3 regions of the Gordonia ajococcus genome follow, and region 2 is predicted to be linked to each of the others. Evidence: predicted binding sites of a transcription regulator. Region 2 holds the regulator's gene; each other region holds the start of a gene.
The links. Region 2 encodes LexA, which represses DNA repair genes until DNA is damaged. Its sites were predicted from a motif close to CGAACANNTGTTCG; they were not measured.
Positions count from the first base shown of each region.

Region 1: GAA2_RS08505 (DUF222 domain-containing protein) is a predicted target of LexA. The motif match lies at 3,787-3,800, and genes of this name have one in related genera.
Region 3: GAA2_RS15050 (SAV_6107 family HEPN domain-containing protein) is a predicted target of LexA. The motif match lies at 5,690-5,703, and genes of this name have one in related genera.

Region 1 is NZ_CP052884.1:1,851,413-1,858,586, reverse strand. Features, by position in the region: gene GAA2_RS08525 (condensation domain-containing protein) at 1-380, shown strand, start outside; gene GAA2_RS08520 (acetyl/propionyl/methylcrotonyl-CoA carboxylase subunit alpha) at 590-2,374, shown strand; gene GAA2_RS08515 (hypothetical protein) at 2,642-3,004, shown strand; gene GAA2_RS08510 (hypothetical protein) at 3,195-3,650, shown strand; gene GAA2_RS08505 (DUF222 domain-containing protein) at 3,971-5,161, shown strand; gene GAA2_RS23140 (hypothetical protein) at 5,077-5,433, shown strand; gene GAA2_RS08500 (NAD(P)/FAD-dependent oxidoreductase) at 5,523-6,893, shown strand; gene GAA2_RS08495 (nitronate monooxygenase) at 6,912-7,174, opposite strand, start outside.
Region 2 is NZ_CP052884.1:2,991,361-2,998,534, reverse strand. Features, by position in the region: gene GAA2_RS13520 (DeoR/GlpR family DNA-binding transcription regulator) at 1-105, opposite strand, end outside; gene GAA2_RS13515 (phosphoenolpyruvate--protein phosphotransferase) at 240-1,940, shown strand; gene lexA (transcriptional repressor LexA) at 1,918-2,625, opposite strand; gene GAA2_RS13505 (LysM peptidoglycan-binding domain-containing protein) at 2,862-3,428, shown strand; gene nrdR (transcriptional regulator NrdR) at 3,528-3,995, shown strand; gene hrpA (ATP-dependent RNA helicase HrpA) at 3,969-7,174, opposite strand, start outside.
Region 3 is NZ_CP052884.1:3,321,616-3,328,789, reverse strand. Features, by position in the region: gene GAA2_RS15075 (polyprenyl synthetase family protein) at 1-1,180, opposite strand, end outside; gene metF (methylenetetrahydrofolate reductase [NAD(P)H]) at 1,192-2,169, shown strand; gene GAA2_RS15065 (LppM family (lipo)protein) at 2,207-3,109, opposite strand; gene GAA2_RS15060 (phytoene desaturase family protein) at 3,164-4,777, opposite strand; gene GAA2_RS15055 (GNAT family N-acetyltransferase) at 4,824-5,495, opposite strand; gene GAA2_RS15050 (SAV_6107 family HEPN domain-containing protein) at 5,817-6,281, shown strand; gene GAA2_RS15045 (DUF3040 domain-containing protein) at 6,459-6,860, shown strand.

The DNA of each region.
Region 1 (7,174 bases), 1.1 Mb from region 2:
AGCCGCGGTTCGTGATCTCGTTCATCGACACCCGGTACGCGCCGGGCGCCGGGGCGGCCGACGCCGGCCGCGCGAAGGTGATTCGCAGCCACAGCTACTCCCCGCACGAGGTCTACATCTGGATCAACCGGACCCCGTCCGGTTTGCGCTATTCGGCCCGTTTCCCGCGCGAATCCCCGCTCCGCGAACTCGGCGTCGCCGAGTCGTCGACCGACATTCCCCCCGTCGGGGCCCCGATGCCGGATGCGTCACCTTTTCCGCTCGACGCGGAGGCGAGTGACATCGACCCGACCCTCGGTCCCGTACACGCCTACCTGCACAATTTCGCCGAACTCGTACGGCGCCTCGGTGATGCGAGCACATTCTCCCGCGCGTTGTGACCCACGGCTCCACCGAACGATTGCTCGGTGGGCTACTGTATTTGCCGGAAGGTCGCGACGCCCGGACTCCCGGCGTCGTCCGCGCCCTCACCGTCCGCATCCCGGCCGGCGAAGGCTGCACCACCGTCTTGACCGTTGTCCGACAACCGTGTCGCACGCGCCACCGCGCGTCGTGAGCACCTGAGTACGAGTAAGGCCCAGGAGAACAAGTGCCCAGTACCGCAATCAGCAAGGTCCTCATCGCCAATCGAGGCGAGATCGCTGTCCGTGTGATCCGCGCAGCCCGGGATGCGGGCCTCGCGAGCGTCGCCGTGTACGCCGAGCCCGACGCGGACGCACTGTTCGTCAAACTCGCCGACGAGGCTTTCGCACTGGGCGGCCAGACCTCGGCCGAGTCGTACCTGGTCTTCGACAAGATCCTCGACGCCGCCGCCAAGTCGGGCGCCGACGCGATCCACCCCGGTTACGGCTTCCTGTCCGAGAACGCCGACTTCGCCCAGGCCGTCATCGACGCCGGGCTGATCTGGATCGGACCGTCACCCCAGTCGATCCGCGACCTCGGCGACAAGGTCACCGCCCGTCACATCGCGCTGAAGGCCGACGCACCGATGGCGCCCGGCACCAAGGACCCGGTCAAGGACGCCGACGAGGTCGTCGCCTTCGCCAAGGAGCACGGCGTGCCCGTCGCGATCAAGGCCGCCTTCGGCGGTGGCGGTCGCGGTATGAAGGTCGCCTACACCATCGAAGAGATCCCGCACCTGTTCGAGTCGGCGACGCGTGAGGCCATCGCCGCGTTCGGTCGCGGTGAGTGCTTCGTGGAGCGCTACCTGGACAAGGCCCGCCACGTCGAGGCGCAGGTCATCGCCGACCAGCACGGCAACGTCATCGTCGCCGGTACCCGCGACTGCTCGCTGCAGCGTCGTTTCCAGAAGCTCGTCGAGGAGGCCCCGGCGCCGTTCCTGACCGACGAGCAGCGCACCAAGATCCACGAGTCCGCCAAGGCCATCTGCCGCGAGGCCGGCTACTACGGCGCGGGCACCGTCGAGTTCCTGGTCGGCAACGACGGCCTGGTCTCGTTCCTCGAGGTCAACACCCGTCTGCAGGTCGAGCACCCGGTCACCGAGGAGACCGCGGGCATCGACCTCGTCCGTCAGCAGTTCCGCATCGCCAACGGCGAGAAGCTCGAGTTCACCGAGGATCCGACCCCGCGCGGCCACGCCTTCGAGTTCCGCATCAACGGCGAGGACGCCGGCCGCAACTTCCTGCCGGCCCCCGGCCCCATCTCGGTTTACAAGGAGCCCACCGGACCCGGCGTGCGCGTCGACTCCGGTGTTGTCGAGGGCGACGTCATCGGCGGCCAGTTCGACTCGATGCTGGCCAAGCTGATCGTCACCGGCGAGACCCGCGAGCAGGCGCTCGAGCGTTCGCGTCGCGCACTCGCCGAGTTCCAGGTCGAGGGCCTCGCCACGGTCATCCCGTTCCACCGCCACATCGTCTCCAACCCGGCGTTCATCGGCGACGGCGAGAAGTTCGACGTCTACACCAAGTGGATCGAGACCGATTGGGAGAACCCGATCGAGCCGTACACCGGTGGAGAGCCGATCGAGGAAGACGACGCCGCACCGCGTCAGAAGGTCGTGGTCGAGGTCGGCGGACGCCGCGTCGAGGTCTCGCTGCCGGGTGATCTCGCCCTCGGTGGCGGCGGCGGCTCGACCAACGGTGTCATCCGCAAGAAGCCGAAGGCCCGCTCGCGCAAGAAGGGCGGCGGCGCAGCCGTCTCCGGTGACGCCGTGGCCGCTCCGATGCAGGGCACCGTCGTCAAGGTCGCCGTCGAAGAGGGCCAGGAGGTCTCCGCCGGTGATCTGGTCGTCGTCCTCGAGGCGATGAAGATGGAGAACCCGGTCACCGCCCACAAGGACGGCGTGGTCACCGGTCTGGCCATCGAGGCCGGCGCCGCGGTCACCCAGGGTACCGTGCTGCTCGAGCTGAAGTAACCCACTCGCTGCCTGAGGTGCGAGGAACCACCCTCGCTGCCTGAGGTGCGAGGAACCACCCTTGCTGCCTGAGGTGCGAGGAACCACCCTGCTGCCTGAGGTGCGAGCGACCACCCTCGCTGCCTGAGGTGCGAGGAGCGATAGCGACGAGCCACGAAGGCCTGGTGAGGCAACCTCGCCGGCCTTCGTGGCTCGCTCCCCGAGTAGCGAGCTTGCGAGCCACCCGCTCCCTGAGTAGCGAGCCTGCGAGCGTATCGAAGGGACATCGTGCAACCAGTCGAGATCAACGCCGGGACGTGGTATCTGCGTTCGCTTCGTGCGGACGACCGGATCACCGACGTCCCGGCGTTGTCTCTTCTCGGGGTCGACTCCCCCGCCGATTACGTCGAGGCAGCGAACTCCGACTGGCACACCGAGACGCGTTTCGTGTGGGCCATCTGCATCCCCACGACCGGCGAGTTGATCGCTCTCGTCGGGGTGACGCCGGACGGCGCCTCGGGCCGGTTGTGGGGTCAGGCGCGCGACGGCTACGACGCGGCGCTCGACGCTGCGATCGGGCCAGTGTCACGGTTTGCCGAAGGTGCGCTGGATCTCACTGTGGCCGAACCCCTCTCGCGTTCGATCGGCTGAATCGACCGAGAGTGTCAGGTGTCGCTCTCTCCTCCGAGCTTTCAGCGCCTGTCTGCATTGGCCCGTACAGTTCGGCACGGCCCAGAACGCGTTCGGGAAGCTCTGACACCCTCGTCTCGAACCTGCCGGTCGCAAGCCGACATAGCTGCGACGGCGTTGGTAATAGGTCGTTGGTAATAGGTTCAGAGACATGAACCAGATCGACCCGGAAATCGACGACTACCTGACCCGCTATGCCGCTACGCTGAGTGCCTTCGACTCGACCGCGGCCGCACAGTTGTGGGCCATCCCGGGCATGATCATCGATGATCGTTTCGCCGGTGTCGTCGACGACCGCGAGACCATGGCACACAGCCTTGAGCAGGCCTACCCGCTCTACCGCGAACTCGGCTTGGCATCGGTCAGCCACGAATGCCTGAACGTCGAACACCTCACCACCGCGATCAGCCTGGTCAAGGTGCGGTGGATCTTCTACGGGGCCAACGGTGATCAACTCACCGACAGCAACGCCTACTACATCGTGCGCCGCGACGACGATGGCCTACACGCCTGCGTGTGCATCCAACTCGACGACGCCGAGAAGCTCCGAGCACTGGCCGCCGAACACGACATCGACATCGACATCGCCGAGTACACCCGCGAGTAGTCGAAACCAACGATCGCCGGCAACGGGTGAGGGCGTGTTCGGCGTCGGTCACAGCTTCTTTTCAAGTCCCTGCGCGTCAAGATCCTGCACTCAGCGCGCCCGCCAGAATGCTTGACGCACTGGAGACCACTTGACTCGAACACATATTCGAGTACTGTTGTGTCATGGCGCGGGGGGCGGGCAGCGAATCCACGGATTCGGCAGGCATCACAGAAGACTCTGTCGAGCCCACGCTGCGTCCCGATACCGAACTCTCAGCCCCTGAGCTGATCGAGGTCTTGAATCACTGCGCCGGGCTCGCCGCGTCGACAGCCCACCGAATGATGACCGTTGCCAGCCTCATTCACGACGAACGGGAAATGGACTATGCCGCGCGTCGCGCCGAGGCGCACAGCGGACAACTCGACTCGATCGAGGCGTTCGACGAGCTGGCTGCTCGAGCGGCCGCCAGTGAGAACCCGTACGCACAGTTCGGGCCGAACGGTCTCGAGCAGGCCATCGCCGAGGTCGGCGCCACCTTGACCATGACGCCGGCAGAGGCCCGAGAACTCATCATGGCCGGTGACGCCCTGCGGTATCGACTGTCGTTCACCGGTCACGCACTGGCCTGCGGCCGCATCGACAAGAAGCGTTTCCTCATCGCGATCAAGCGAACCGACCTCGTCACCGACGCCGATGAGATGCAGACGGTGGATGCACATCTGGCCGAGGCCATCTTCGCCCGCGCACCGATGTCGACGACCCGGTTCACCGCCATGGTCGACGCCATCGTCGCAAAGTGGGCACCCGAGGCAGTGCGCAGGCGTCGCGAGCGAGCCACCGACGACCGCAAGGTCACCGTCGGACCCGATCGGTTCAACCCCGGACAATCCCGCCTGTCCGGGACACTACCGATCGCCGACGCTGCCGCGTTCGACGCCCGCTTGTCCGCGATGGCGGCCGAAGTACATGCCGCCGACCCTCGCACCGTTGCACAACGTCGCGCCGATGCGCTGGTCGCACTGGCTCGCGGCGCGACTTCACTAGCCTGCACATGCAACGATTGTTCGTCTTCCGCAAGAGAATTCGGGGAGACCGCTGAACCCGAGGATGCCCCGACGGTCGACCCTCACCACGTCGACCCAGGACCCATGCCGTGCTCCTGCGCCGCCGACAAGACAGCTCCGCGGGCGAACTACTTCATCATCGCCAATCTTTCCACCCTCATCGGCCTCGACGATGATCCGGCGTTTCTCGATGGTCAGGGCATCATCGACGCCGAAACCGCACGCAAGCTGCTCGCTGAAGCCCGACGCACCTACCTGCACCCCACCGTCGCACCCAGCCCGGAATCGGCGCTGCGTTGCGTTACGTTCCGTCGAAGAAGCTGCAAGCCCTGGTGCGGGCCGGCGAACTGTGCTGCACCTTCCCGGGATGCAATGCGCCGGTGTGGCAGATCGACCTCGATCACACCCGGCCGTTCGACCATCAGCATCCCGACCGTGGTGGACGCACCCTCGAACGCAACCTGAAACCACTCTGCCGGTTTCACCACCGGATCAAGACCTTCACCAGCTGGCAGGACTACCAGGACGAGTTCCTGACCGCCTGGTTCACCACACCCACCGGACACATGTTCGTCGGCAACGCCTACAACGGCCGTGATCTGTTCGGCCATCTCGCACCGATTCGCTCACCCGATCATCCGGCGCGCGTCCGGCACGCCACTCAGCGAGACACGAGGTCCCGCCGGGCCCGACGCGCCGAACAGCGTTGGAACCAAGCAAACCCGCCACCCTTCTGACAGGCAATCGAACAGAAGTCGCCACGCACCTGTGCGTTCGGCGACTACTGTTCGTTGACCAGAGGCCGTCCGAGCCGATGGAGGTCGCGGTGAGTCACACCGGAGTGAACGCAGCCGAAGAGTTCGACGCCATCATCGTCGGCGCGCGCTGCGCCGGATCTGCCACCGCGATCGCACTCGCCGGCCGCGGATTGCACGTCCTGGTCATCGATTCGGCGCGCTTCCCCTCCGACACACTCTCCACGCATCTGCTGTGGCCGTCGACCCTGGCCGAGATCCACGCACTCGGCGCCCTGCCCGCCGTCGAGGAGGCGGGCGCGCCACGTCTTCCCATCGCCGAGGCCATCCTCGACGAGATCGGCTGGCGCACCGGGTATTCGCCGGTGTCCGGTATCGACTACGGAATGTGTCTGCGGCGTTCACATCTCGACGACGCCCTCGTCCGGACGGCGTCGTCCCTCGGAGCCGACATCCGGCAACAGTGTCGGGCAACGGGATTGATCTCCGATGACGGGCGCGTCACCGGCATCCGTTATACCGATCCCGACGACCACGAACGGGCGGCGATTGCTCCCATCGTCATCGGGGCCGACGGCCGCAAGAGCGTCGTGGCCCGCGAGGTGGGAGCGCAGACCCCGCTGATTTCCTCCAGGAGTGGCCGATCGTGCTACTTCGCCTACTGGACGGACCCACGCGAAGACCTGCGCCACATCGCCTCCCAATGGCGGGTCGACGGGTTACTCGGCACCGCATTCCCCTGCGACGACGGCCAGACGCTGTGCCTGCTGCAACCGCCTGTCGAGCTCGATGACGCGTTCCACGGGCGTAAGGTCACCGATGCCTACCGCGCGGGCGTCGCAGCGCTGCCTGGCCTGGCACGACGCCTCGAGGGCGCGGAAATGGTGTCCCGGGTGCGGTCGTGCACCGGAATCGAGTCGTACTTCCGCCGGTCGAGCGGACCGGGATGGGCACTGCCCGGCGACGCCGGCCACTTCAAGGATCCGGTCACCGCGCAGGGAATCCGCGACGCCTACCGGTACGGCCGGTTGCTCGGCGAGCGACTCGCCCCGATTCTCGGCTCTCGCGGTGGTCCCGACCCCGAGGCGGTCGACGCCGCCACCGCGGAATGGGCCGCTCGACGCGAGCAGGACTGCGTCGAGATCTATCAGTGGACGAACGTGCTGGCGTCTGGCTCGCCGCCCTCGCCGCTCGAATACGAGCTCTACCACCGCGCTCGGGATCGCCCCGAGTACGCTCAGATCCTGAGCGACATCTACAACCGCGTCCAGGCGCCGTCGTCGATGCTTCCGCTGACCGCTCTTCCCAGCCTCATCCTCGGCGCACTCCGCCAACCCGCGTCGTCGACGCGGGAGGTCGTCGCCGATGTGCGAACCCAGGTCCGGCGTATCCGCGATGACCGGAACGAGAGGCGAGCCCTGGTGCGAGCATCCGCCGGATGAGCCCGCCCCTCGTCCGGTCTAGGTCGTCGCGTTGGCGAACGTGTCCAGATTGCCGGTCGCCTCGATGTACTCGGTCACCCAGCGCTCGATGACCGCCGACGTCTTCTCGACCTTGCGGAACTGCCCGACCACCTGACCGACGGGATTGAAGGCGACGTCGATGCTCTCGTCGGGATGCTTGTGCGTCGCGGCGACCGCCATACCGGAGACCATGTACTGCAACGGCATCCCCAGCGGATCGGGGTTCTCCGGGTTTTCCCACGCCTCGGTCCAGTCGTTGC
Region 2 (7,174 bases):
CGTCTCGCTGGTCACGTCGAACTTCGCGGCGAGCTCGGCGACCGAGGCGCGCCCTGCGACGCGAACCTCCTCGGCGATGGCCTGCTGTCTCTCCTCGGCGTACACACCGGCTCCGTTCTGATCGTTCCTGCTCACTCGGCCACCGCGAAATGTGGGAATATGTGGCTTTGAATGTTGTAGTAACTGTGTTTACGCCTTTTTATGTTGACAAGTCAAGCCAAATTTGTAACCGTGGTCACATGACGCAGATTCTGACGGGGACGCCGGTCGTCGGTGGTGTGGCTCATGGACCCGCACTGTGGCCGGGACGCCGTCCCGACCACAGTGCGGAGGCGCTCGGCGCCGGTGTCGAGATCTCCGAGGACCAGCGCCCGGAGGAGGTCGCACGATTCACTGCGGCGGCAGGCGTCGTCGCCGCGCGACTCCGTGAGCGCGCGTCGCAGAACACCGGCGTCGCCGCGGAAGTACTCGCCGCCACCGCCGGACTCGCGGAAGACCGCGGCTGGATCGGTGCGGCGTCGGCCCTGATCGCCAGGGGTACGCCGGCACCGTCGGCCGCCGTTGCCGCCACCGAACAGTTCGCCGCGGTGTTCACCAAGCTGGGCGGCCTGATGGCCGAGCGGGTCACGGACCTCAACGACGTCCGCGACCGCGTGCTCGCCGAGCTCCTGGGACTGCCCGAACCCGGGTTGTCCACGCCGGAGGTGCCCTCGATCCTGCTGGCCGACGACCTCGCACCCGCCGACACGGCCGGCCTCGACCCCACCACCACGATTGCCCTCGTGACGCGACTGGGTGGGCCCACCAGCCACACCGCGATCATCGCCCGTCAGCTCGGCATCCCGTGCGTCGTCGCGGTGTCCGGACTCGTCGGGATCGATGCGGGTACGGCGATCCTCGTCGACGGCACCACGGGTGAGATCGCCGTCGACCCCGATGACACCGCCGCGCGAGCCCGAGTCGAGGAGTATCGGCGTCACGCCGCTCGCGTCGCCGGATGGTCGGGTCCGGGTCGCACCGGCGACGGGGTGGAGGTGGCGATCCTGGCCAACGTCGCCGACGGGTCGTCGGCCCGCGCAGCAACCGATCACCCGGTGGAGGGTGTCGGACTGTTCCGTACCGAATTGGCCTTCCTCGAGCGCGCCGAGGAGCCTTCGGTCGACGAGCAGGCGGGCATCTATCGCGAGGTGCTGGACGCTTTCGACGGCCGCAAGGTGGTCATCCGCACCCTCGACGCCGGCTCGGACAAGCCGCTGCGCTTCGTGACCCATCCCGACGAGGCCAACCCGGCACTCGGTGTGCGCGGCGATCGAATCGCCTTGGCGCACCCCGAGATCCGCGCGCGCCAGCTCGACGCGATCGCCCGGGCGGCGCTGGAGGCCGACGCGCAGCCGTGGGTCATGGCCCCGATGATCGCCTCACCCGCCGAGGCGGCGACATTCGCCGCGCAGGTGCGCGAGCGTGGACTCGTCGCCGGTGTGATGATCGAGGTTCCCGCCGCGGCGATCCTGGCCCCGGCGATCCTGGCCGAGGTGGACTTCGTCTCGATCGGCACCAATGACCTCACGCAGTACACGATGGCCGCTGACCGAATGTCCGCCGAGCTCGCATCGCTGACCGATCCGTGGCAGCCGGCCGTGCTGCATCTCGTCGCAACGGTCGCCCGGGCCGGACGTGATCAGGGCAAACCGGTGGGCGTCTGCGGAGAGGCCGCGGCCGATCCGCATCTCGCCTGCGTGCTGGTCGGACTCGGGGTGACCTCGTTGTCGAGCGCTCCCGTCGCGGCGCCCGCGGTCGGCGCCCGGCTCGGCGCGGTCACCCTGGCAACCTGCGAAAACGCGGCGGCGGCCGCGCTGGCCGCCACCGATCCGGCTGCAGCTCGCGCGGCGGTCGCCGCGGTACTCGACAGTGACGAGGTCAGACTCGCCTCATCACGGTGACGACCTTGCCGAGGATGACGGCCTCGTCGCCCGGGATCGGGTCGAACAACTCGTTGTGCGGCATCAGCCAGACATGACCCTTCTGGCGTTTGAAGGTCTTGACCGTGGCCTCGCCGTCGATCATCGCGGCCACGATGTCGCCGTTGTCGGCCACGTTCTGCTGGCGGACGACGACCCAGTCGCCGTCGCAGATCGCGGCGTCGATCATCGACTCGCCGACGACCTTCAGCAGGAACAGCGATCCCTCGCCGACGAGCTCCCGGGGGAGTGGGAACACGTCCTCGACGGCTTCCTCGGCGAGGATCGGTCCGCCTGCGGCGATCCGGCCGAGCACCGGTACGAAAGTGGGTTCGGGCAGTGCTCCGCCGGTCGGCGAGGTCGGCGTCGGGGGTTCGCTCGGCGCGATGTTCACCGCCCGCGGACGGTTGGCATCACGTTTGAGAAGGCCCTTGCGTTCGAGCGTCCGCAGCTGATGGGCGACCGAGGAGGTCGAGGTGAGACCCACCTCGTCACCGATCTCGCGGATGCTCGGCGGGTAACCGCGTTCTCGCACGGATTTGCGGATCACCTCGAGAACTCCGCGCTGCCGCGGCGTCAGCGACGCCTCGGCAGCCGCCATGTCCGCCGGGGTGACGGGCTCGTCGGCGCCCCGCGCTCCGGTGCGCTTACCGCCGTCATCGCTCATGATCGGGTTCCTCTCGATTCCGAACGTGCTGGTAGATCGCTTGTCTTTCGACGAGCCTAGCCGAGAACGCCGACCGCATCAAACATTTGTTCGACGTGTCGCGAGACAATTGTCGGAGTGCCGTGCTACAAATCGAACATCAGTTCATCGAACGGATGATCGACATTCGAACAGTTCGACCGGGACGACGCGGTCCCACTCACGAACACCGTTCGACCGGATACACGGAGGGCACCATGCGCACCGCCACTCTCATCGACCCCGTCCACCTCGACCCCGCCCGGCACGACCCCGCCCGGCACGGCGGTCCCGTCCGCGGCGACGTCCTGGAGCGTCCGCGCCCGACACGTCGGGGAGACGCCCGGCGGCCCGTCGACAACCGTCCGGTGCCGGAATCGGCGGTCCGGGTCCGCCGCGTCGCGTCCACCCAGTGCGCGTCGCCGGTGGGTATGCGCGGTCGTGGACCGGTGGTCCCGGCGTGGCGTCCCGCCGAGGCGGCTCCCGCGGCCGTCATCCGCCGGCGTCGCCGCACGGCGACCGCTGTCCTCGCCGGCGTCGCGCTCGCCCTGGCCGTGTGGGTCATCGCGGTCGTCGGCCAGAACTACGCCGCGTCGGTCACGCCTGCCGCGGTCGGCACCGAGGTCGTGCACGTTCGGTCGGGTGACTCGCTGAGCACGATCGCCTCGCGGGTCGCCCCCGAGATGCCGCGTGAGGCCGTCGTCGACGAGATCATCCAGCTGAATGACCTCGCGTCGAGCGGGCTGCGCGTCGGCCAGCCGCTCCTCACCCCCCGGTACCACTGAGGCCGGGCGGTATCCTCGATGCCACAGGGACCAGCCGAGCACCGGCCCGGCATGCGGCGCGGCTGCATCAGAGCGTCCCGTGACCTGCGTGAGGATACGATGCGCTGCCCCTTCTGCAAGAACGACGACACCAAGGTCATCGACTCGCGTGTCGCTGATGAGGGGCAGGCCATCCGGCGCCGCCGCTCCTGCGTGGAGTGTGGGCGACGCTTCTCGACCGTGGAGAGTGCGGTCCTCTCGGTGGTGAAACGCAACGGCGTCACCGAACCGTTCAGTCGCGAGAAGGTGATGCGAGGTGTCCGGCGCGCATGCCAGGGGCGCCACGTCGCCGAGGACGCTCTCGCCCAGCTCGCCCAGCAGGTCGAGGACACCGTCCGCGCCAGTGGTTCGGCCGAGATCCCCAGCAATGAGGTGGGACTCGCGATCCTGAAGCCGCTGCGGGACCTCGACGAGGTCGCCTACCTGCGCTTCGCGTCGGTGTACCGGTCCTTCGACTCCCTCGAGGACTTCCAGCGCGAGATCGACGACCTCCGGGCCGCTTCAGCCGAGTCGGTCAAGAGTTCGTAGGACCCGCTTCTCCGACACCGGGAACGCGGTGCCCAGCCGTTCGGCGAACAATCCGACCCGCAGCTCCTCGACGAGCCACTGCGCCTCGTCGTTGACGTGCGCTTTCCGGTGTTCGGGTACCTGGGCCAGCCGCTGCGCCCACCGTTCGGTCACGCGGTCGATCACGGCGACTCCGGCCTGATCTCGCGCGGCGGAAGCCGGGAGTGCCGTCAACCGTGCCTCGGCGGCCGCGAGGTAGCGCGGCACGTTCTCCAGATGATGTCGCGGAGTGGCGGCCACGAATCCGTCGAAGACGAGGTTGTCGAGTTGTTCGGCGACGTCGTCGGCGGCGAGCGAACCCGCATGACGGTCGATCGCGGCGCGTACCGGCGCCACCGAGCCGAGCGACTCCACCGCGAGAGAGAAATACTCCGGAGCCGACTCGGTGATCCGTGGACGGATCTTCTCCGTCAGGGTGCGAAACGCCTCGGGTGAACGCACGGCGGACGCGGTCCCGGCGTGAAGGCCGGCGACGACGTCGCGGATCGCCCGGCGTGTGCAGTCGGCCAGCAATGTATCGAGATCCGCATAGGGACTCTGGCTCAACGCCAGCCGGCCGGCGGCGCCGAGCGAACTCGCCACGCGCCGGTGCAGTGGCGGGATCGCCAGGTCGAGGAGCGCGACGATCCCCCTCTCCGCCAGGCGATCTCGGGCCTGCTCCGACACCGCGTCGATCACGACCACCCCGCGTGTACGTCCGGCGTCGTCGGTGATCGCGTCGACGGTCGGGTACCTGGTGAGGCGCTGACCGGCGATGTCGACGGTCCGCTGCGCGGCGAGAGTGCCGATGCCGTCGTCGGTCCAGCTGCGATACAGCGTGCGTTTCACCGTCTTCGACGCCGCGGGCGTCGTCGCACGCTGAAGCTCGTCGATCGAGTCGGCACGCGCGGTGATCCGTCCGTCGTCGTCGGCGACCGCGAAATGCATCCGCAGATGGAGGGGAATCCGGTCGAGGTCGAAATCGGCGGCGGTGACCGTCATCTGGGTGATCGTGGTGAGTTCGCGGGCGAGCCCGACCGCGAGCGGTTCGCTGCGAGGCGTGAGACGGGCCAGCGCCAGGTCGGCGAACCGCTGGGCGGGGGACATCGACTTGCGCAACCTCTTGGGCAGCGATTTCACCAGTGCGGTGGCCAGTTCCGACCGCATCCCGGGCACGGACCAGTCGAAGCCCGCCGACCGGACGTGGGGCAGCAGTGCGCGCGGGATGATCACGGTGACACCGTCATCGGGTGCGCCGGGTTCGAACCGGTAGCGGAGCTCGAGTCGGGTGTCGCCCTGCTGCCACGCACCCGGATAGTCGGTCGGTGCGGCCTCGGCGGTTGCCGTGACATCCTCGGGCTTGAGGTCCAGAAGGGCAGGATCGCTGCGCCGTGCCTTCTTCCACCACGTGTCGAAGTGACGTGCGGAGGTGACCTCGGCGCCGACCCGGTTGTCGTAGAACTCGAAGAGCTGATCCTCGGTGATCACGAGTCCGCGTTCGCGCCTACGGTTCTCGACGTCGGCGGCGGCCTCGAGGAGGGCGCGGTTGCGTTCGAAGAACGGGTGCTGGGTACGCCAGTCTCCCTCGACGAGGGCATGGCGGATGAACAGCTCGCGCGAGACGACCGGGTCGATGGGACCGTAGTCGACGCGGCGACGGGCGACGAGGGTGACGCCGTAGAGGGTGACCCGCTCGTACGCCATCGCGGCGCCACGTTTCGACGACCAGTGCGGCTCGCTGTGCGTGCGTTTGACCAGATCCCCGGCCAGTTTCTCCGCCCACAACGGATCGATCCCGGCGACCGTGTGCGCGAACAGCCGGGAGGTCTCCAGGACCTCCGCGGCCATGATGAACGCCGGCGGTTTCTTGGCCAGCGGCGACGCCGGGAAGATCATGAGCGTCGTGTTCCGCGCCCCGGTGAATTCACGACCCTCGGTGTTGCGGACCGCGATGTTGCTGAGCAGACCCGACAGGATCGCGCGGTGGACGGCATCGGCGTCGACCTGCGGCAACTCCTCGCCGGCCGGACGCACGGGCCAGTCGAGATCCTTGACGATCTCGGTGAGCTGACGGTGCAGGTCCCGCCACTCCCGGATGCGCAGGAAGTGCAGGAACTCCCGCTCGCACATCCGCCGGAACCTGCTGCCGGACAACTCCTTGCGCTGTTCGTCCAGGTATCGCCACAGTTCGACGTAGGACAGGAAGTCCGACTGCGGCACGACGAATCGACGATGGGAGGCGTCGGCCGCCTCGCGATGTTCGGCCGGCCGTTCGCGCGGATCGGGCAGCGACATCGCGGACGCGATGACCAGCAGGTGGTCGAGGCAGCCGAGTTCGCGACCCGCGATCAGCATGCGGGCGATCCGCGGGTCGACCGGTATCCGCGACATCGAACGGCCGACGGGGGTGAGGCGCGGCGGGCCGCCTTCGCGGCTCACGGTGATCGCGCCGAGTTCGGTCAGCACGCCCATACCGTCGCGGATCGCGCGCTCGTCGGGCGGCTGGACGAACGGGAAATCCGCGATCTCACCGAGTTTGAGCGAGGTCATCTGCAGGATGACCGCGGCCAGGTTGGTGCGCAGGATCTCCGGGTCGGTGAACGCCGGCCGCGAGTCGAAGTCGTTCTCGCTGTAGAGCCGGATACAGACACCCGGCGCGACGCGACCGCATCGGCCGGCGCGCTGGCGGGCGCTGGCCTGCGAGACCGGTTCGATGGGAAGACGATTCACCTTGGTGCGGGTCGAGTACCGGCTGATGCGAGCGGTGCCGGTGTCGATGACGTAGCGGATGCCGGGCACCGTGACCGATGTCTCGGCGACATTGGTGGCCAGGACGATCCGTCGACCGTTCGACGGAGCGAAGACCTTCTGTTGGTCGGCGATCGACAGACGTGCGAACAGCGGGACGATCTCCGCACCGCCATCGCGGCCGGTTCCGGTGCGGCGCCGCAACGCATCCGCGGTCTCGCGGATGTCGCGCTCGGTGGGTAGGAACACCAGGATGTCGCCCCGGCCGCCGGCCCACAACTCGTCGATCGCGGCGTCGATGCCCTGGATCTGGTCGAGGTCGGCGTGCTCGCCGCCCCCGGTGTCGTCGCCGCTGTCCGGGCGTTCCTGGAGGCTCAGGGGCCGGTAACGGATCTCGACGGGGTAGGTGCGAC
Region 3 (7,174 bases), 330 kb from region 2:
GTTCGGTGCGGATGTCGTCGCCGATGTCGGCGGCGTCGAGTGCGGCGAGAGCGGCGCCGAGCAGGTCGTCGATCTTGCCCTCCATCTCGGCGACCGCGCCGACATCGACGAGAAGTGCTCGCGCGGAACCCAGTTCGTCGTCGTCGAGAGGGCGGCCGATGAACGTGCGCAGGCGGCTCCCGAGTGCGGGGTCGGAGTCGTCCGCTCGTCGCAGCGCGGTGGCGAGCAGGGCGGTGCGCTTACCCGAGACCAGGTCGTCGCCGGACGGTTTGCCGGTCCGTTCGGGGTCGCCGAAGACGCCGAGCTGGTCGTCGCGCAACTGGAAGGCGATGCCCAGGTCGTGTCCGATCTTCCGCAGCGTCGCGACCAGATCCTCCGACGCGCCGGCGAGTCGCGCCCCGAGTTCGAGCGGGCGGGCCACCGTGTACGCGGCGGTCTTGAACTCCATCACGCGATAGGCCGCGGCCGCGGAGTCGTCGCCGCTGGCCTCGTTCACGATGTCCAGGAACTGGCCACCGAGCACCTCCGTGCGCATCGCAGCCCAGGTGGCGCCGACGGCGGGCGGCAGGGGACGGTACTCGGGGGTGGCTGAGCTTGTCTCTCCGCTGGTTGAGCTTGTTTCTCTGCTGGTTGAGCTTGTTTCTCTGCTGGTTGAGCTTGTCGAAACCCCCGGCCGGTGATCGTGCACGAGGTCGTCGGCCCACGCGAGTGCGAGATCGCCGGCCAGGATCGCCGCGGCCACCCCGTGGTCGGCGGGGTCACCCGCCCAGGAGGCCGCGGCATGCCGCGACTGGAACACACGGTGCAGCGTCGGCTGTCCGCGCCGGGTGTCGGACCGATCGATGATGTCGTCGTGGATCAGGGCACAGGCCTGCACGAGTTCGAGGGCCGCGCCCACCCGCAGCGCGTCGCGGGCCTCGCGGCCGACGGTCGACGCCTCATCGGGGTCGACGCGCCCCGACTCGCTCATGCCGCACCGCCACCCGGCGAAGGCGAAGACCGGCCGGATCCGCTTCCCGCCCTGCAGCACGAAATCCCGGACCAGCTCCGCTGCGGTGCCGACCACCGGGGCGATGTCGGACGCAGCGGGTACCGCGACGTCGAAGAAATTGCGCAATTCGGTCTCGACGGCCGCCGGGACCGCATCGAGCGAGGTCGGCGTGGGGAAGGCGGAGGTCACCCTGCCAGGCTATGCGAATCGCTCTCTACACTGTTCGGGTGACCCCAACCGCTCCGGCACCCTCGATCGTCGAACGCCTGTCCGCCCCGCACCGTGGACCGGTGCCGTTCTCCGTCGAGTTCATGCCCCCGCGCGACGCCGAGGGCGAGGCCCGTCTGTGGCGCGCGGTGCGCATCTTCGAGCGGCTGTCCCCGGCGTTCGTCTCGATGACCTACGGCGCCGGCGGGTCGACGCGCGACCGCACGGTCCGCATCACCGGTGAGCTCGCCGCCCAGACCACCCTGCTACCGGTGGCGCACCTGACCGCGGTCAACCACAGCGTCGCCGAACTGCGCGCGCTCGTCGGTGCATATGCCGACCAGGGCATCACCAACATCCTCGCGCTCCGCGGCGACCCGCCCGGCGATCCGCTCGGAGAGTGGATCAAGCACCCCGACGGCGTCGAATACGCGGAGGAACTGGTCCGTCTCATCGGCACCCTCGGCGACTTCCACGTCGGCGTGGCGTCGTTCCCGGAGGGCCACCACCGTGCCCCGGACCTCGAACACGACACCCGCAACCTGGTGAACAAGCTGCGCGCGGGCGCCGAGTACTCCATCACCCAGATGTTCTTCGACGTCGAGGACTACCTGCGGCTGCGTGACCGGGTGCAGGCGGCCGACCCCGAGCAGGGCGCCAAGCCGATCATCCCGGGCATCATGCCGGTGACCTCGCTGGCCAGCATCAAGCGCATGGCCGAGCTGTCCGGTTCGGTGATCCCGCCGAAGGTGGTGGAACGGTTCGCCAGGGCTGCGGGCGACGGACCCGAGGAGGATCGGGCCGCCGTGCGCGCGGTCGGCATCGACTTCGCGACCGAGACCGCGGAACGACTCATCGCCGAGGGCGCACCCTGCCTGCACTTCTGCAGCCTCAACTTCGCCAAGGCGACCAGCGAGGTGCTCGCCCGGCTCGGCGTGGACGTCGACGCGGCGCTGCACGTGCCGGCCTGAGCGTTCCCGCCTGGCGGCCGGTCCGGGCAGACGGCTCTCAGCTCTCCTTGGGCGTAGTCGCCGCCGTCGGGTCGGCGGCTGCCGAGAGTCCCTCGCCGGACAGGGTCGACGGTGCGGTGTTGGTGGAAACCGGTCGTCCCGGCCGTGGGCCGCGGTACCGCTTCGAATAGGCGATCCGCACGATGACCAGCACCGCGATCAGGCAGACGATGGCTACGAACCACGACCAACTGCTCACTGCGGCGGTCGCCGGATCCGGGTAGGTGGCGTCGGCGCTGAAATCCGACGGTTCGCCCGGCGCCGGGGTCCAGGTGACCGTCGACTCGCCGACCTGGTCGCCGTTGGTGGCCGTCACCGGCCCGCCGAACGTGACCGTCAGCTGCACGAAGTCGCGGACCGGGGTGAGGTCGGAGAGGTCGGTGTCACCGCGGAAGCGGACGACCTCGCCGCTGCGCTTGGCCGTGAGGTCCATCGTCAGCGAGGTCTCGCCGTACGCGTCGGCGATGATGTCGCCGAGCTGCCCGAACTGGCCGGCGGTGAGATCGGTGAAACTCGCGCGGCTGCCGACGCGCGTGACCGCCTCGCCGGGCTTGTCACCGGAGCCCTCGTTGTCGTCTCCCGCGGACCCCGACGGCGCGGCCGACTCCGCACTCTCCTCCGGCGTCTCCTTGAACTCGGTCACCGAGACCTGCCCCAACATCGATTCGGGGAGATCCAGCTGCGGCGCGCCACGAGGATTGTCCGGCGACGTCGCGACGATGACGCTGCCGGAATACCGGTCACCCACCGTCGTCGATCGCTCGAGACAACCGGCCATCAGCGGGGACAGAAGGAGCGCCACGATCACCACCGCCACCGGCATCAGCCGGCGGCGTCGGGACTGATCGCGGAGGGACTCAGGTGCACCCTGCTCGGGAATCGACGATCGCACGCTGCTCATCGTGCCAGACGCTCAGCCGAACAAACGTCTCCGACGCTCAGCCGAACAAACGTCTCAGCCGAACAAACGTCTCCGACGCAGTGCGGCGTGGCCGGCGATGTATCCACTCGCACCGGTCACCCCGCCACCGGGATGTGTCGACGCACCTGCCAGGAGGAGACCGTCGGCACCGGGGACACGGTGGCCCGCCAGGTCCGGGGTCGGACGCCACATGAACATCTGGTCGATCGACATCTCCACGTGCATGATGTTGCCGCCGATCAGGCCCAGTTCGGATTCGAGGTCCTCCGGGGTCTGCACATGACGATGGGCGATCGACTCCGCGAAACCCGGTGCGTGACGGTCCACCTCGGCGCAGACCGCCGCTGCGGCCTGCGCGCCCAGTGTCGACCAGTCGCCCTCGGCGAGCCGATACGGATGCCACTGCGCCCACAGGTTGATCGCGTGCCGACCCTCCGGGGCGAGGGTGGGATCGATCGCCGAGAAGCTCATCGCAACGACGGCGGGCCGCGGCGGCAGTGCGCCGACCGCCGCGGCCGCATGCGCGCCGACCAGGTGCGCGCGATCGGTGACCAGCAGCCCGAGGGCCGAGTGGACGCCGTGCGCGGGCAGGTCGTCGGGGAGGTCGCGATATGCGGGCAGTGCCGTCGTACCGAGGCGCACCGCCATCCCGATCCCGCTACCGACCACGATGTCCCGTCGCCAGCGGTCGAGGGTCCCGGCGTCGAAACCGCCCGCCGCCAACATGTCCAGGGTCGTCAGCACGTGGCAGGCGTTGATCACCGTCGGCGCGCACCGACGTTCGCCGGATGCGGTCTGCACCCGCCAGTGGTTCCCGCACCGGGTGATCGAGACGGCCGGGTCCCCGCACGCGATCCGCCCACCGTCGGCCTCGATGCGGTGGACGAGCGCGTCGGTCAACGCGCCGCTGCCACCGATCGCCCGGCCGGGCGGGATGCGGTGCATCAGCGCGGCGAACCCGACCATCGGAGCGCTACCGGGTGCATTCATCGGCGGTCCCGACTGGGCGCCGAACCAGGCGAGTCCCGCCTTGAGCTGTTCGGAGTCGAAATAGCGGTCGAGGAGGGAGTCGCCCGAGGCCATGAGCTCGGCGGTCAGGTTCATCATCGCGCCGCTGCGGCGTCCGATGAGGCCGGTGCGTTCGGTGCTGGCGGTCGAACCGAGACCTCTGAACGCCCGGCCGAACTGCCGCATGGTCGCCGGCCGGTAGAACGCGTCCATGACGGCCGCCGACCGCGGCGTCCACGTCTCGACGAACTGTCGGTACGCCGCGGCATCCTTCGCGCCACAGGCCCGTTCGATGGAGGCGCAGGTGGCCTCCAGGTCGGTGCGGAAGACGATCGCCGGTGCGGTCGCGGTCGCCGGGACGAAAGCCCAGGGGTCGCAGTCGACGTAGCGCAGTCCGTGCGCGGCGAGGTCGAGGTCGTCGAGGACGGGGGAGTGCCGGATCATCAGGTGCGCCGAGGAACCGCGATCGATCCGATGACCGGGGAAGCGCTCGACGGTCGACACGGCGCCGCCGGGGATCTCGTCGCGTTCGAGCACCTCGACGTCCCGCCCGGCCTGCGCGAGATACGCCGCGGCGATCAGGCCGTTGTGACCGGCGCCGACGATCACCGCGTCGCGCCGCTCGCCGTGCCCGCTCATGCGGGTCCTGTGCCGTGCGCGATCGTTTCCGGGTGTGCCATGTCCTTTATCCTGCGGGTCGTGCTGGACCAGCCGACGGCGGTTGGAGTTCCAGGGGGAGCGGGCGGCCCAGGAATGCGAACGGCCGCGGGTCGCCGGTGAACGTGAAATGCCGGAGCACGTCGGAGAACCCCATCCGCCGGTACAGCGACCACGCGCGGTTCTGCTCGGCCGGGATCTCCGGGGTCGACAGCAGGACGTGGCGTTCGGGCCGGTCGGCGAGTAGGCGTGCGAGCAGCAACTGGCCGATGCCGCGTCCCTGTGCGGTCGGGTGTACGTGCAGTTCGGTCAGCTCGAAGTAGTCGCGGGCGATCATCTCGATCTCCGCGGGCGAGCGTCCGGTCTGCCGCAGCCCGAGCCGGAGTTGCTGATTCCACCACTGGCCGGTCGCCCCCGTGTACCCGTAGGCGATGCCCACGAGAACGTCGTCGGGACCTGAGCCGACGGGCGTTCCGACCCGACGCCGGGCGGTCGGCATCGCCTGCGCCTCGTGCGGGGGCAGCGAGGCGATCGCGCCGATCGCGCGCCAGCCCGGCCGGGCGATGTGCTCGCGCCAGAGGGCGGCTCGGTGCACCTCGGTCCCACGGGGATATCCCATCGCGGTCACGTAGACGTCGAGCGCGGGCTCCAGCCACACGCGGGAGTCCTGACCACTGAGGTTCACCAGGCGGACGGTCACCGGCGGGTCGTCTTCCGGCTCGCCGTGCGGGCCCGCACCGACCCGGCCAAGCGTTCTCCGACCATCTGGTGTGACTGTCCTCTCGGTGCGGCGGACTCGGCGGAATCGGGTCGCGGGACGCGGTGTTGTAGAAGGGTGCGGGTCGCGGACCCACGCCTTGAAGAGACGCGTGCCGCTAGCTATATTGAACGTGTCGAACGGGTGTTCGATGAATGTGCCTCCGCAAGCTGTTCGCGTTCATCCCGACGACATGACGGTCCGGTGGCGGACGAGGGAAGCGTCTGCCACCGGCCACCGTCGTCCGCGAGTGAGGAGGATGCCATGCCCGGTCGGCCCACATCCCGCCGGTCCGCCCCCGTCGACCCGGTGATGGTCGGACGCGCGCGCGACCTCCTCCAGCGCGCACATCTCCTACTCGACAATGCCGACGGGGTCGAGGACGACGCCGAGCGATTTCGTCAGTTCTATCTTGCCGCGCTCCGTGCCGCCGGAGCCGCGCTCGCGATCGGTGAACCGATCGGTCCCGCTCGCCGTAAGACGTCGAACGCCTGGACCCGGATTGGTGTGGTCGCCCCTGAACTCGCGCCGCTGGCGGCGCGCTTCGCCGCGCTGTCGCCCGTGCGGATGAAGATCGAGTCGGGGATCATCCGAACGCTCGACCCCGACAGTGTCGCCGGCATGCGACTCCTCGTCCTCGACTTCCTTCGTCGGGTCGAAACCCTGGTCATCGCTTACGAGCAAGGCAAATTCGGGACAGAGGACCCCCAAATCGGGCGAACAGCGTGAGGCCGGACACACTTTCGGCGTTCCGTTGTCGTACCGGTATGTGCATCCGGCGCTGCAACAGCGAGTAATGGTGGTCGCGGCAGATTTCACCTCGTATCATGGGAGAATAAGGCGCAGACGCCTCACTGGTCGTGGTTGACCGTCGTCGGCGTCGCGGATCAGGGAGAAGGAGGGTCGGTGCCACTTTCGGAGCACGAGCAACGCATGCTCGAACAGATCGAGAGCGCTCTGTACGCGGAAGACCCCAAGTTTGCGTCCAGTGTCAAGCGTCGTCGGCTGGGCAAGTCGAGTGGCCGTCGTCGCCTACAGGCGGTGGCGATCTTCGTCGTCGGCCTCGTGATGCTCGTCGGCGGTCTCATCGTCAAGATCGACATCGGAGGATTTCCGATCGTCAGCCTCCTGGGTTTCCTGGTGATGTTCGGTGCCGGCCTCTTCGCCCTCTGGGGTGACGACCTCGGCGACTCCGCGACGTCCTCGCCACGCGGGGGAGGCAAGAAACAGTCCGGGTCATCGGGCTCCAAGCGCAAGCTGTCGGAGCGGATGGAAGAACGATTCAACCGTCGGTTCGAGCAGGAGTAGGTTTCCGCCGGCCTGACGGGCACAACTCGTAGAAGAGCCGCGCACCCCACGGGGTGCGCGGCTCTTTTGTCTGTCCTCCCCTCGGCTCTCCCCGCCGTGACCCACTCCCGGCCCCTTCCTCCAACCGGGGTTCCCCACCTTCCCCCACAGGGAGGCCCCACTTTCCCCCACCCGGGCACCCCACCTTGCCCCACCGGCGCGGAGACGCAGGTCGCACGGGTATCTGGCGCCTCATCCAACGCGTCTGTCACACGCCTGACCGACGTCCAGCGGACGCGGATCGCCGTGGACACGCAGGTAGCTCCAAATATTTT